Regions from separate parts of the Arthrobacter sp. 10T413_2 genome, predicted to be linked through region 2. Evidence: predicted binding sites of a transcription regulator. Region 2 holds the regulator's gene; each other region holds the start of a gene.
What was found. The regulator LexA, encoded in region 2, represses DNA repair genes until DNA is damaged. The targets are predictions, from matches to a motif close to TCGAACANNTGTTCGA.

Region 1: the regulator LexA is predicted to act here: its motif matches at 734-749, upstream of AC1DBQ_RS09740 (DUF6504 family protein).
Region 3: the regulator LexA is predicted to act here: its motif matches at 1,368-1,383, upstream of AC1DBQ_RS10800 (LysM peptidoglycan-binding domain-containing protein).
Region 4: the regulator LexA is predicted to act here: its motif matches at 1,153-1,168, upstream of ruvA (Holliday junction branch migration protein RuvA).

What each region holds. Positions count from the first base shown of each region.
Region 1 is NZ_JBFTHK010000045.1:19,915-22,111, reverse strand. It holds gene AC1DBQ_RS09745 (Vgb family protein) at 1-559, opposite strand, end outside; gene AC1DBQ_RS09740 (DUF6504 family protein) at 849-1,184, shown strand; gene AC1DBQ_RS09735 (DNA polymerase III subunit alpha) at 1,181-2,197, shown strand, end outside.
Region 2 is NZ_JBFTHK010000047.1:23,295-25,491, forward strand. It holds gene AC1DBQ_RS10045 (LysM peptidoglycan-binding domain-containing protein) at 1-136, opposite strand, end outside; gene lexA (transcriptional repressor LexA) at 490-1,239, shown strand; gene AC1DBQ_RS10055 (ATP-dependent DNA helicase) at 1,320-2,197, opposite strand, start outside.
Region 3 is NZ_JBFTHK010000053.1:8,810-11,006, reverse strand. It holds gene AC1DBQ_RS10800 (LysM peptidoglycan-binding domain-containing protein) at 1-1,242, opposite strand, end outside; gene AC1DBQ_RS10795 (Rv2175c family DNA-binding protein) at 1,655-2,008, shown strand.
Region 4 is NZ_JBFTHK010000045.1:1,641-3,837, reverse strand. It holds gene AC1DBQ_RS09670 (YebC/PmpR family DNA-binding transcriptional regulator) at 1-491, shown strand, start outside; gene ruvC (crossover junction endodeoxyribonuclease RuvC) at 540-1,127, shown strand; gene ruvA (Holliday junction branch migration protein RuvA) at 1,228-1,872, shown strand; gene ruvB (Holliday junction branch migration DNA helicase RuvB) at 1,865-2,197, shown strand, end outside.

The DNA.
Region 1 (2,197 bases), on a different contig from region 2:
CCGAGACCGTCCCGTCGTCCTGGTTCGTCACGAACGCGGTGCCGTCCTTCGTGACCGCCACTTCCACCGGACCGGCCCCGACCGTGACAGTGCGGTCCACCGTCGATCCCCTGGGCGCGATGATCGACACGGTGCGTTCGGCAGGGTTCGGAACGAAGAGCGTGCCGTCGGGTTCGGCGGCGATCAGATGGTTCCCGCGCGACACCGGAATGCTCCGGGCGACAGCCGCCGCTCCGGCAGGGATGACGCCCACCGTGTCCTGGCCCGTRGCACTGTCTCGTTGGGCCACGTACAGGGTGCCGTCCGGGGCCAGTGCGATCCCGGAGACATTGTTGCCTGTGCTGATGGTGCGGGAGGGTTGGGGCGCTCCCGGCGGTATCACCCGGACGCCGCCGGCCGCGCCGTAATTTCCCACGTACGCAGTGCCGTCAGCACCAACCGCCACCCCGACCGGTGTCCCGCCGACGTCGAGAACCTCCGCAGAGGCCGCGGCCGGTGCCGCTCCCAGAAAAAGGACCGCTCCCACGGCGGCAGCAGTCCTCAGGCTTTGATGCTTCACTCGTTTCTACCCCCATAGATGTGCCGTGCACCGTGGCGCTGCAGTGCCGGTTCAGGAAGCCTACCCCGCGGTGTCCGTGAGTTCTGGCCTGCGCAGTCCACCGCGCCATCATGCATCCGGTGCAATGCCGCAAGGAATGGGTTTTGTCGCCACTCCGACGTAGACTGGCGTTATTCGAAGATATGTTCGAATAACGTGAATGCAATGGCGTGAATGCAATGGCGTGAATGCACTGGCGTGAAAGCGGGGACTGGGCCGGCTCCAGCCCGGACTGGGTCGGGAGGGCAACGTGGGCATGTTCAGCGAGTCCGTGAATGTTGCCTGCACGCCCTCCGGGCAGCCCCTGCGKCTCGACTGGGCGGGCCGGCACTACACGGTCTGCGCGGAACCGGTCCGCTGGTATGAACGCCGCCAGTGGTGGACGGAGGAAAGCCGGGCGCCCCTCGGGAGCGGTCCGGGCCTGGTGGACCACGAGATCTGGCGGGTCCAGGTGCGTGCCGCCGGGGAGGACGCGGCGGAGCCCACCCTCACCCTTGACCTGAGCCGGCACGTCAGCAGCGGCCGGTGGCGGCTCGTGCGAATCCACGACGCCCTGCAGCCCCACCGGAAGTCCGAAACAGCATGAGCTTCACCCATCTGCACGTCTCCACCGCCTTCAGCGCCCACTACGGCGTCTCATGGCCGGAGGAGCTGGTTGCGGCCGCAGCCTCGGACGGTGCCACAGCGCTGGCCTGCACGGACCGTGACGGGCTGTACGGAACCGTCAAGCACCTGAAGGCGTGCATGGCCGCCGGGCTGGACGCGATCGTCGGGGTGGACCTCGCGGTCTTTGACGACGACGGCGACCTCCGCACCCAGCTCGGGGGACGCGTCGTCGTGCTGGCGCACGGGCACAACAACGGCGCCGGTTACCGGGCGCTGTGCCGGCTGATCTCCGACGCCCATGCCCGCACCACGGGCAAGGCGCAGGGAGCGGTTCCGGTGGCCGTCACCCGGGCCGAACTGGCCTCCCGCATCCTGGACCCGGAAACCCTGCAGCCGGTCCTGACGGTGCTGATCGGTCCGGACTCCGACGTCGGCCGTGCCATGGGCGGCCGGCGGTACCTGCGGCCCCGCACCCTGTTCAAACGCTGGCTGGACGCCATGCCCCCCGGGACGCTGGCGGCGGAAGTCGTTTCCCAGCTCAGCCCGCCCGGGGAACCGCTGAGCACCGCCCACGCGGTGCGCATGCTCAAACTCGCCGCGGAACACGGGGTGCCTGCCGTGCTGAGTAACGCCGTGCGGTATGTCGCCGAGGACGGCGCGGCCACCGCCGACGTGCTGGACTCCGCCCGGACGCTCAAATCCCTGCCCGAGCTCTCCGCCGCCCCGCTGCTGCAGCCCAACGGGCAGGGCTGGCTCAAATCGGCGGCCCGKATGCTCGAACTGGCCAAGGAGATCATCCACGCCGCCGGGTACGGCACGGCGGACCTCAAAAGGCTCCTCGCCCAGACCGAGGCGCTCGCGGACCGCTGCCGCATGGACCCCGTGGCCGACATGGGCTGGAAGCAGCCCGTGGTCCCGGAAGCGTCCGTGATTGGGATCGCCGGCGACGCGCTCGCAGAGCTGACCCTGCGCTGTGAGGCCGGCATCGGCCGC
Region 2 (2,197 bases):
GGATTAGCGGGATCCCGAAGAAGACGAACCGTCCGCGCCGGGTGAGCCGCAGCGGCGCCTGCTTCGGCTGCCGGGTGACCTCGCGGTCCGTAACGCTGTGATCAAAAGTGCTGTGAAACGCGCTTGATGCTGACATGAACTGAGCCCTCCTGGACCATACGGTGCCGCCCGGCGTACTCCACGTACTCGCCGCCAACCGACCGAACCTTCGAACATAGAACCGAAGAATGCGCCCGAGTCGAAAATCCTAAATCGAACACATATTCGAACTTTGCTAGTTCTGTTTTAGCACTTAGTAACGAACGATGTCGAGACTCGCTAGAACAAATGTTTGAAAAAGCTCTGCCGCTGGCCTACTTTTGAGGGAAAGAACAACAGCTTGTGAACTCGTTCATCGGCAGTTGATCAGGAGGGTCTGACATTTCAGGCCGGAAGTTCCCGGTGACAGCAGCCACGGCGGCCGGGTGGAACGGAAAGGCGTTGGCGAACATGGCAGCACCAGCCACCGGCGGCCGGGCCGGCTCACGGAGCGCCCAGCCTGCACGGGCCCCCAAGAGCCTGACCGTCCGGCAGAAGAAGATCCTGGAAACGATCCAGCGCTCCGTCAGTGACAACGGCTACCCGCCGTCCATGCMCGAAATKGGCGACACCGTCGGACTCGCCAGCTTGTCGAGCGTTACCCATCAGCTGTCCCAACTTGAAAAGCTCGGGTACCTGCGTCGGGACCCAAAGCGTCCACGGGCCATGGAAGTGCTCATGCCGCTGACCCTGGACGAGGGGACGAGGGCCATTTCGGGCGTCGAGAAGTCCAGCGGCCTTCGCGCCGTCGGTGGTCTCTCCGTGACCGAACTCGCCAGCGCCACCGACACGGCAATGGTGCCGTTTGTCGGACGCATCGCGGCCGGCGGACCGATCCTCGCCGACCAGGTGGTGGAGGACGTCATGCCGCTGCCGCGCCAGCTGGTGGGCCACGGCGAACTCTTCATGCTCAAGGTGGCCGGCGACTCGATGATCGATGCCGCCATCTGCGACGGCGACTGGGTGGTTGTCCGCCGCCAGGGTGACGCCGTGAACGGCGACATCGTGGCCGCGCTGCTCGATGATGAAGCAACGGTCAAGACGTTCCGCCAGCGCGACGGCCACACGTGGCTGCTGCCGCAAAACACCCAGTACGAGCCCATCCTCGGCGACCACGCCGTGATCATGGGCAAGGTCGTCTCGGTGCTCCGCTCCCTGTAGCCACCCCGTGGCAGGCCTCCCGGGGTAGCCATCCCCGGGACGGCTACCAGGGGCCGGAGCCGCGGCTCCGMCCCCTGCTTTTAGTTCTTTCCGGAGTCCTTCGCCAGCCGCTTCAAMGCGGCCARGGCGATCGAAGGATCCGTGGTGGGCCAGAACGGCGGAAGCGCGGCGCGGAGGAACKCGCCGTAGCGCTCCGTGGACAGCCGCGAATCCAGCACCGCCACCACCCCCTTGTCCGAGGTCGAGCGGATCAGCCGGCCGGCGCCCTGCGCCAGGCGGATTGCGGCGTGCGTGGCCGAGACGGACATGAAGCCGTTGCCCCCGGCCTGCGCCACCGCACGGGAACGTGCTGTCATGAGCGGGTCGTCCGGCCGCGGGAACGGAATCCTGTCAATGACCACCAGGCGGCAGGACACTCCGGGAACGTCGACGCCCTGCCACAGGGACATCGTGCCGAACAAACATGTGTCCGGCTCGTCGGCAAACTGCCGCACGAGCGCTGTCATGCTCGACTCCCCCTGGCACAGGATGCTGAGGCCCAGCCGCGGCCGKATCGCCTCGGAGGCCTCCTCCGCCGCCCGCCGGGAGGAAAACAGGCACAGGGCCCCGCCGCCGGAGGCACGGATCAGTTTCTCGAGTTKGTCCAGGGCCTCCGGGGACGAGCCGCGGCCGGGCTTGGGCAGGTGCTGGGCGACATAGAGGATGCCKTGCTTCGGATAGTCGAAGGGGGACCCGACGTCGACGCCGGTCCAGCTCGGGGCGCCGCTGCCGACCAGACCGAGGCCTCCGGCGGCCGGCTCGAACGCCGCCCCGATGGCGAGCGTGGCCGATGTCAGTATGACGGTGTGGTCCGCGAACAGTCCTTCACGCAGCCGCCCCGCGACGCTCAACGGGGCCACATTGATCAAGGCCGGCGCGGTCTCGTCCGGCTGGGAGTAACCCTGCGCCGGGTCGAAGC
Region 3 (2,197 bases), on a different contig from region 2:
GTACGGATCCAGCAAGTTCAGCTTGCGGCCCACCAGCTCCGAGGCCCACTCGCCCGAGGACGGGATGACCTGCATGGTGCCGATCGCGTTGGCCGGGGACACTGCGCGCTKGTTGAAGCCTGATTCCTGGTAGGCGAAGGCCAGGGCCAGGCTGGCGTCGACGCCCATGCGCCGTGCCGTGTCCGCCACGATCGACTTCATCTGTTCGCGTGTGGGGACCGGGGAAGCGTTGAGCAGCGCCTTGTTCTGGTTGGCCGAGCTGACCACCGCAGCCGGGTACGTGAACMCGAGGAACGTGCTGGGCACGAGCGGCGTCGTTGCGGCAGGCTGGGTTGCGGCAGGCGTCGTCGAGGACGGGGAGATGGTGGACGCGCCGGGGATGACGAGTTTCTGGCCCGGGTAGATAATGCTCGACATCGTCAGCCGGTTGRCGGACAGGACGTCGGAGAGCCGGACGCCGTTGCGGGCCGCGATGCCGGAGAGGGTGTCCCCGGACTTGATGGTGTAGGAACCGGAGCCGGCCGGCGCCGTTGCGGGCTTCGACGGGGCTGCCGGGGCCGGTGCCGCGGGAGCGGACGGCGCCTGCGTGCTGGAACCGCCGCTGACCTTGACCTTCTGGCCGGGATAGATGATGGAGCCCATGCCGAGCCCGTTCCACTTGAAGACCTCGGACAGCCCAACGCCGTGGCGGGCGGCGATGGCGCTCAGGGTGTCGCCGGGCTTCACCACGTAGACGCTGGCCTGGGCTGACGTCACTGAGGCGGAAGCGCCCGGCTTTGAAGCGGCCGGCTTTGAAATGGCCGGCGCGGCCGCCGTCGAACCCGTGAGCTTGATCTTCTGCCCGGGGTAAATGATCGTGTTGGCCTGCAGGTTGTTTAGCTTGAGCACGGCGTAGGTGTCCAGGCCGTAGCGGCCGGCAACGGCGCTGATGGTGTCGCCGCKGGCGATCGTGTATTGGGCGGGAACCGCCGACTGCGCCGGCCGCAGGGCGCTGGGCAGGGTGACCGGAACGGAAGCGGCGGGGATCACTGCCGCCTTGAGGGACGTGGCCACCTCAGCTTTTGCCTGGGCGCGCATGGCGGCCGCGAGGGTTGCCGGGACGGCACGCGCACGGGGTTCGGCAACCGCAGGCTGGGCGATCGCCAGGGAGGAAAGCACGACGGCGGGAAGCGCCGCCGTCGTCGCCGCGATCAGCGGCAGGCTGGGCCTCGGGTGGTGCTGTGGCGCACGTGAGGTTGTCATTGGAAAGATCCTCTTCTCAGCGGCAACGCTGCGGTCAGGCCGGTACAACTGGTGTTACCAGTGTGACAAAAGTTATTTCTGTTACAAATGTGATCTATGTGAATGTCTCATGAATTGGCAATTCGCACAAGAACTGTTTGATATGCCGCAAAGCGATTTTCGCCGTGTCGGCACGTCGGCCTCCGCACGGAGTTGCGTCGGAGACCCCTGGGAGCCCTTTGTCAGTCCCTTGTACGGATCCCGTTGGTCCGGCCGGAGTGCCCGGGGAGTCCCGTCGGAGTTCCGGGAAGTCCCGTCGGGACTTCGGGTGGAGCGGCGCGGCATTCCCGGCATGGCCGGCTGGCTAGGACGGGCTGGGTTTTACCCGGACCCCGACTAGGCGGCGGGGCCCCCGCCGTGGCAATCTTTATCCGTGAGTAATGTAGAAAGCCTCGTGGGCGAATGGCTGCCCCTGCCCGATGTCGCACAGCTTCTRAACGTATCTATTACCAAGGTCCATGCACTTCTGGACGAGCGTGCGCTGGCGGCCGTGAGAATCGGCGACCGGCGCATCCGGTCCGTACCGGCGGCTTTCATCCAGGACGGCCACKCTGTGGAGAGCCTGAAGGGYACCATCGTTGTCCTCTCGGACGCCGGATACTCGGACGAGGAACTGATCAGCTGGCTCTTCACTCCGGATGAATCCCTGCGAGGCCGGCCGATCGATGCCCTCCGTGAGGGCCGCAAGACAGAAATCCGCCGCCGGGCCCAGTCCCTGGCCTGGTAGCAGCACCCTGGCGGTCGTGCACTGATCGCACGGGCAGCCTCAAGAAGCCGGTCGTCTTCACCACTGGCAGTCCTGTTTAGCACGTATTTAACACTTATTTAATACGTCTTAACACGTATCTAACACGTCGTGTTTTGGCAGTCGCGGGCCGTGTACAGCGTATGTCGCTGTGCACGGCCCGTTTCGCGT
Region 4 (2,197 bases), on a different contig from region 2:
AGTGCCGCGGCCCGCAGGGTTCCGCACTGCTGATCGAGTGCCTCACGGACAACAAGAACCGCGCCGCCTCCGAGGTCCGCCTCGCCATTTCCCGCAACGGCGGCACGATCGCGGACCCCGGTTCGGTCAGCTACCTCTTCAGCCGCAAGGGCGTCGTCTCGCTGCCGAAGAACGGCCTGAGCGAGGACGACGTCCTGATGGCCGTCCTCGACGCCGGTGCCGAGGAAGTCAAGGACAACGGCGACACCTTCGAGATCCACTCSGAGCCCACCGACCTGCAGGCCATCCGTGACGCGCTCAAGGAAGCCGGGATCGAATACGACACCGACGAGGCCGAGTTTGTGCCMTCGATGCAGGTGCCGCTTGACCTCGACGCCGCCAAGAAGTTCATGAAGCTCGTCGATGCCCTGGAGGAACTCGACGACGTCCAGAACGTCTACAGCAACGCCGACCTCAGCGACGAAGTGCAGGCCGCACTGGAAGCCGAGTGACGCTGTCACGTCGTCGTGATTTCGAGGCCCGGTCTTGACGGCCCCAGCGTGACGCTGCGCGTCCTGGGCGTTGACCCGGGCCTCACCCGTTGCGGCATCGGAGTGGTTGACGTCGAAAAGAACCGGCGCGCCACGATGGTGGCGTTCGGCGTCGTGGGATCCTCGCCCGAGGAGAGCCTGGACCAGCGGCTGCTCGTCATCGCAACCTCGATCGACGAGTGGCTGGACACCTACGAACCGCACGTCCTCGCCGTTGAACGGGTTTTTTCCCAGCTCAACGTCAGCACCGTCATGGGGGTGGCCCAGGCCTCCGGCGTGGTCATCGCGGCCGCCGCGCGCCGCGGCATCCCGGTGGCGCTGCACACGCCGTCGGAAGTCAAGGCCGCCGTCACGGGAAGCGGCACCTCCAACAAAGACGCCGTCACCAAGCTGGTGACCAAGATCCTCCGGCTGGACGCGCCGCCGCGCCCGGCCGACGCCGCCGACGCCCTCGCCCTGGCCATCACCCACGCCTGGCGTGCCGGGAGCGGCACTTCCACCAAGGATGCGGTGAACACGGGGCCGGGMAGCCAGTCCCTCACCCCMGCCCAGCGCGCATGGGCCGACGCCGAGGCAAAAGCGCGCCGTGCGCGCTGAATGTCCGCGGCGCTTGCTAGGCTATTCGTAGATATGTTCGGATAACYGGGTTGCCCTTCCTTGATATGCCCGGTTTCGCTGTAACCCCAGGAGCCCGGCTTTGATCAGTTTTCTTCGCGGAACCGTAGCGCATGTTGGCCTGTCCTCCGCCGTGATCGACCTCAACGGGGCCGGCATGAGCGTCAACGCCACGCCGCAGACCCTCAGCAGCCTCCGGGTGGGGGACGAAGGCAAGCTGTTCACGTCCCTGATCGTGCGCGAGGACTCGCTGACGCTCTTCGGCTTCGGGAGCGACGACGAGCGGGAAGTGTTCGATGTCCTGCTCAGCGTCAGCGGCGTCGGACCCCGCCTCGCCCTGGCCGTGCTGGCCGTCCATGAACCCGAGGCCATCCGGGTGGCCGCCCACTCCGGCGACGGCAAGGCCTTCACGAAGGTCCCCGGCATCGGACCCAAGGTGGCCGGCCGGATCGTGCTGGAACTCGCCGGCAAGCTCGTACCGCACGGCACCGCGGGTGCGTCGGTCCCGTCGGTGTCCGCCGAGTCCGTCTGGAAGCCCCAGGTCATCGCGGCGATGACCAGCCTGGGCTGGTCCGAAAAGGATGCCGCCGCCAGCATCGACAAATCCCTCGCCGATTCCCCCGATCTGGCCGCCAACGGCAACGTGGCGGAAATCCTCCGCGCAACCCTGCGGTGGCTGGGCCAGGACGGCGCCCGCGCCGGGAACCGGGTAGGCGCGCGTGGCTGAGCCGTCGATTGTCACCGGGGGAGAGGAGCCGGAGGAGCGCGCCATCGAAGCCGCCCTGCGGCCCAAGAACCTCCACGACTTCGTCGGCCAGCACCGCGTCCGGAAGCAGTTGTCCCTTGTCCTGGAGGCCTCGCGCATGCGCGGCCGCAGCGCGGACCACGTGTTGCTTTCGGGTCCGCCGGGCCTGKGCAAGACGACACTGTCCATGATCATCGCCGCCGAAATGAACGTTCCGCTGCGKATCAGCAGCGGGCCGGCCATCCAGCACGCCGGCGACCTCGCGGCCATCCTGTCCTCGCTCTCCGAGGGCGAAGTCCTGTTCCTG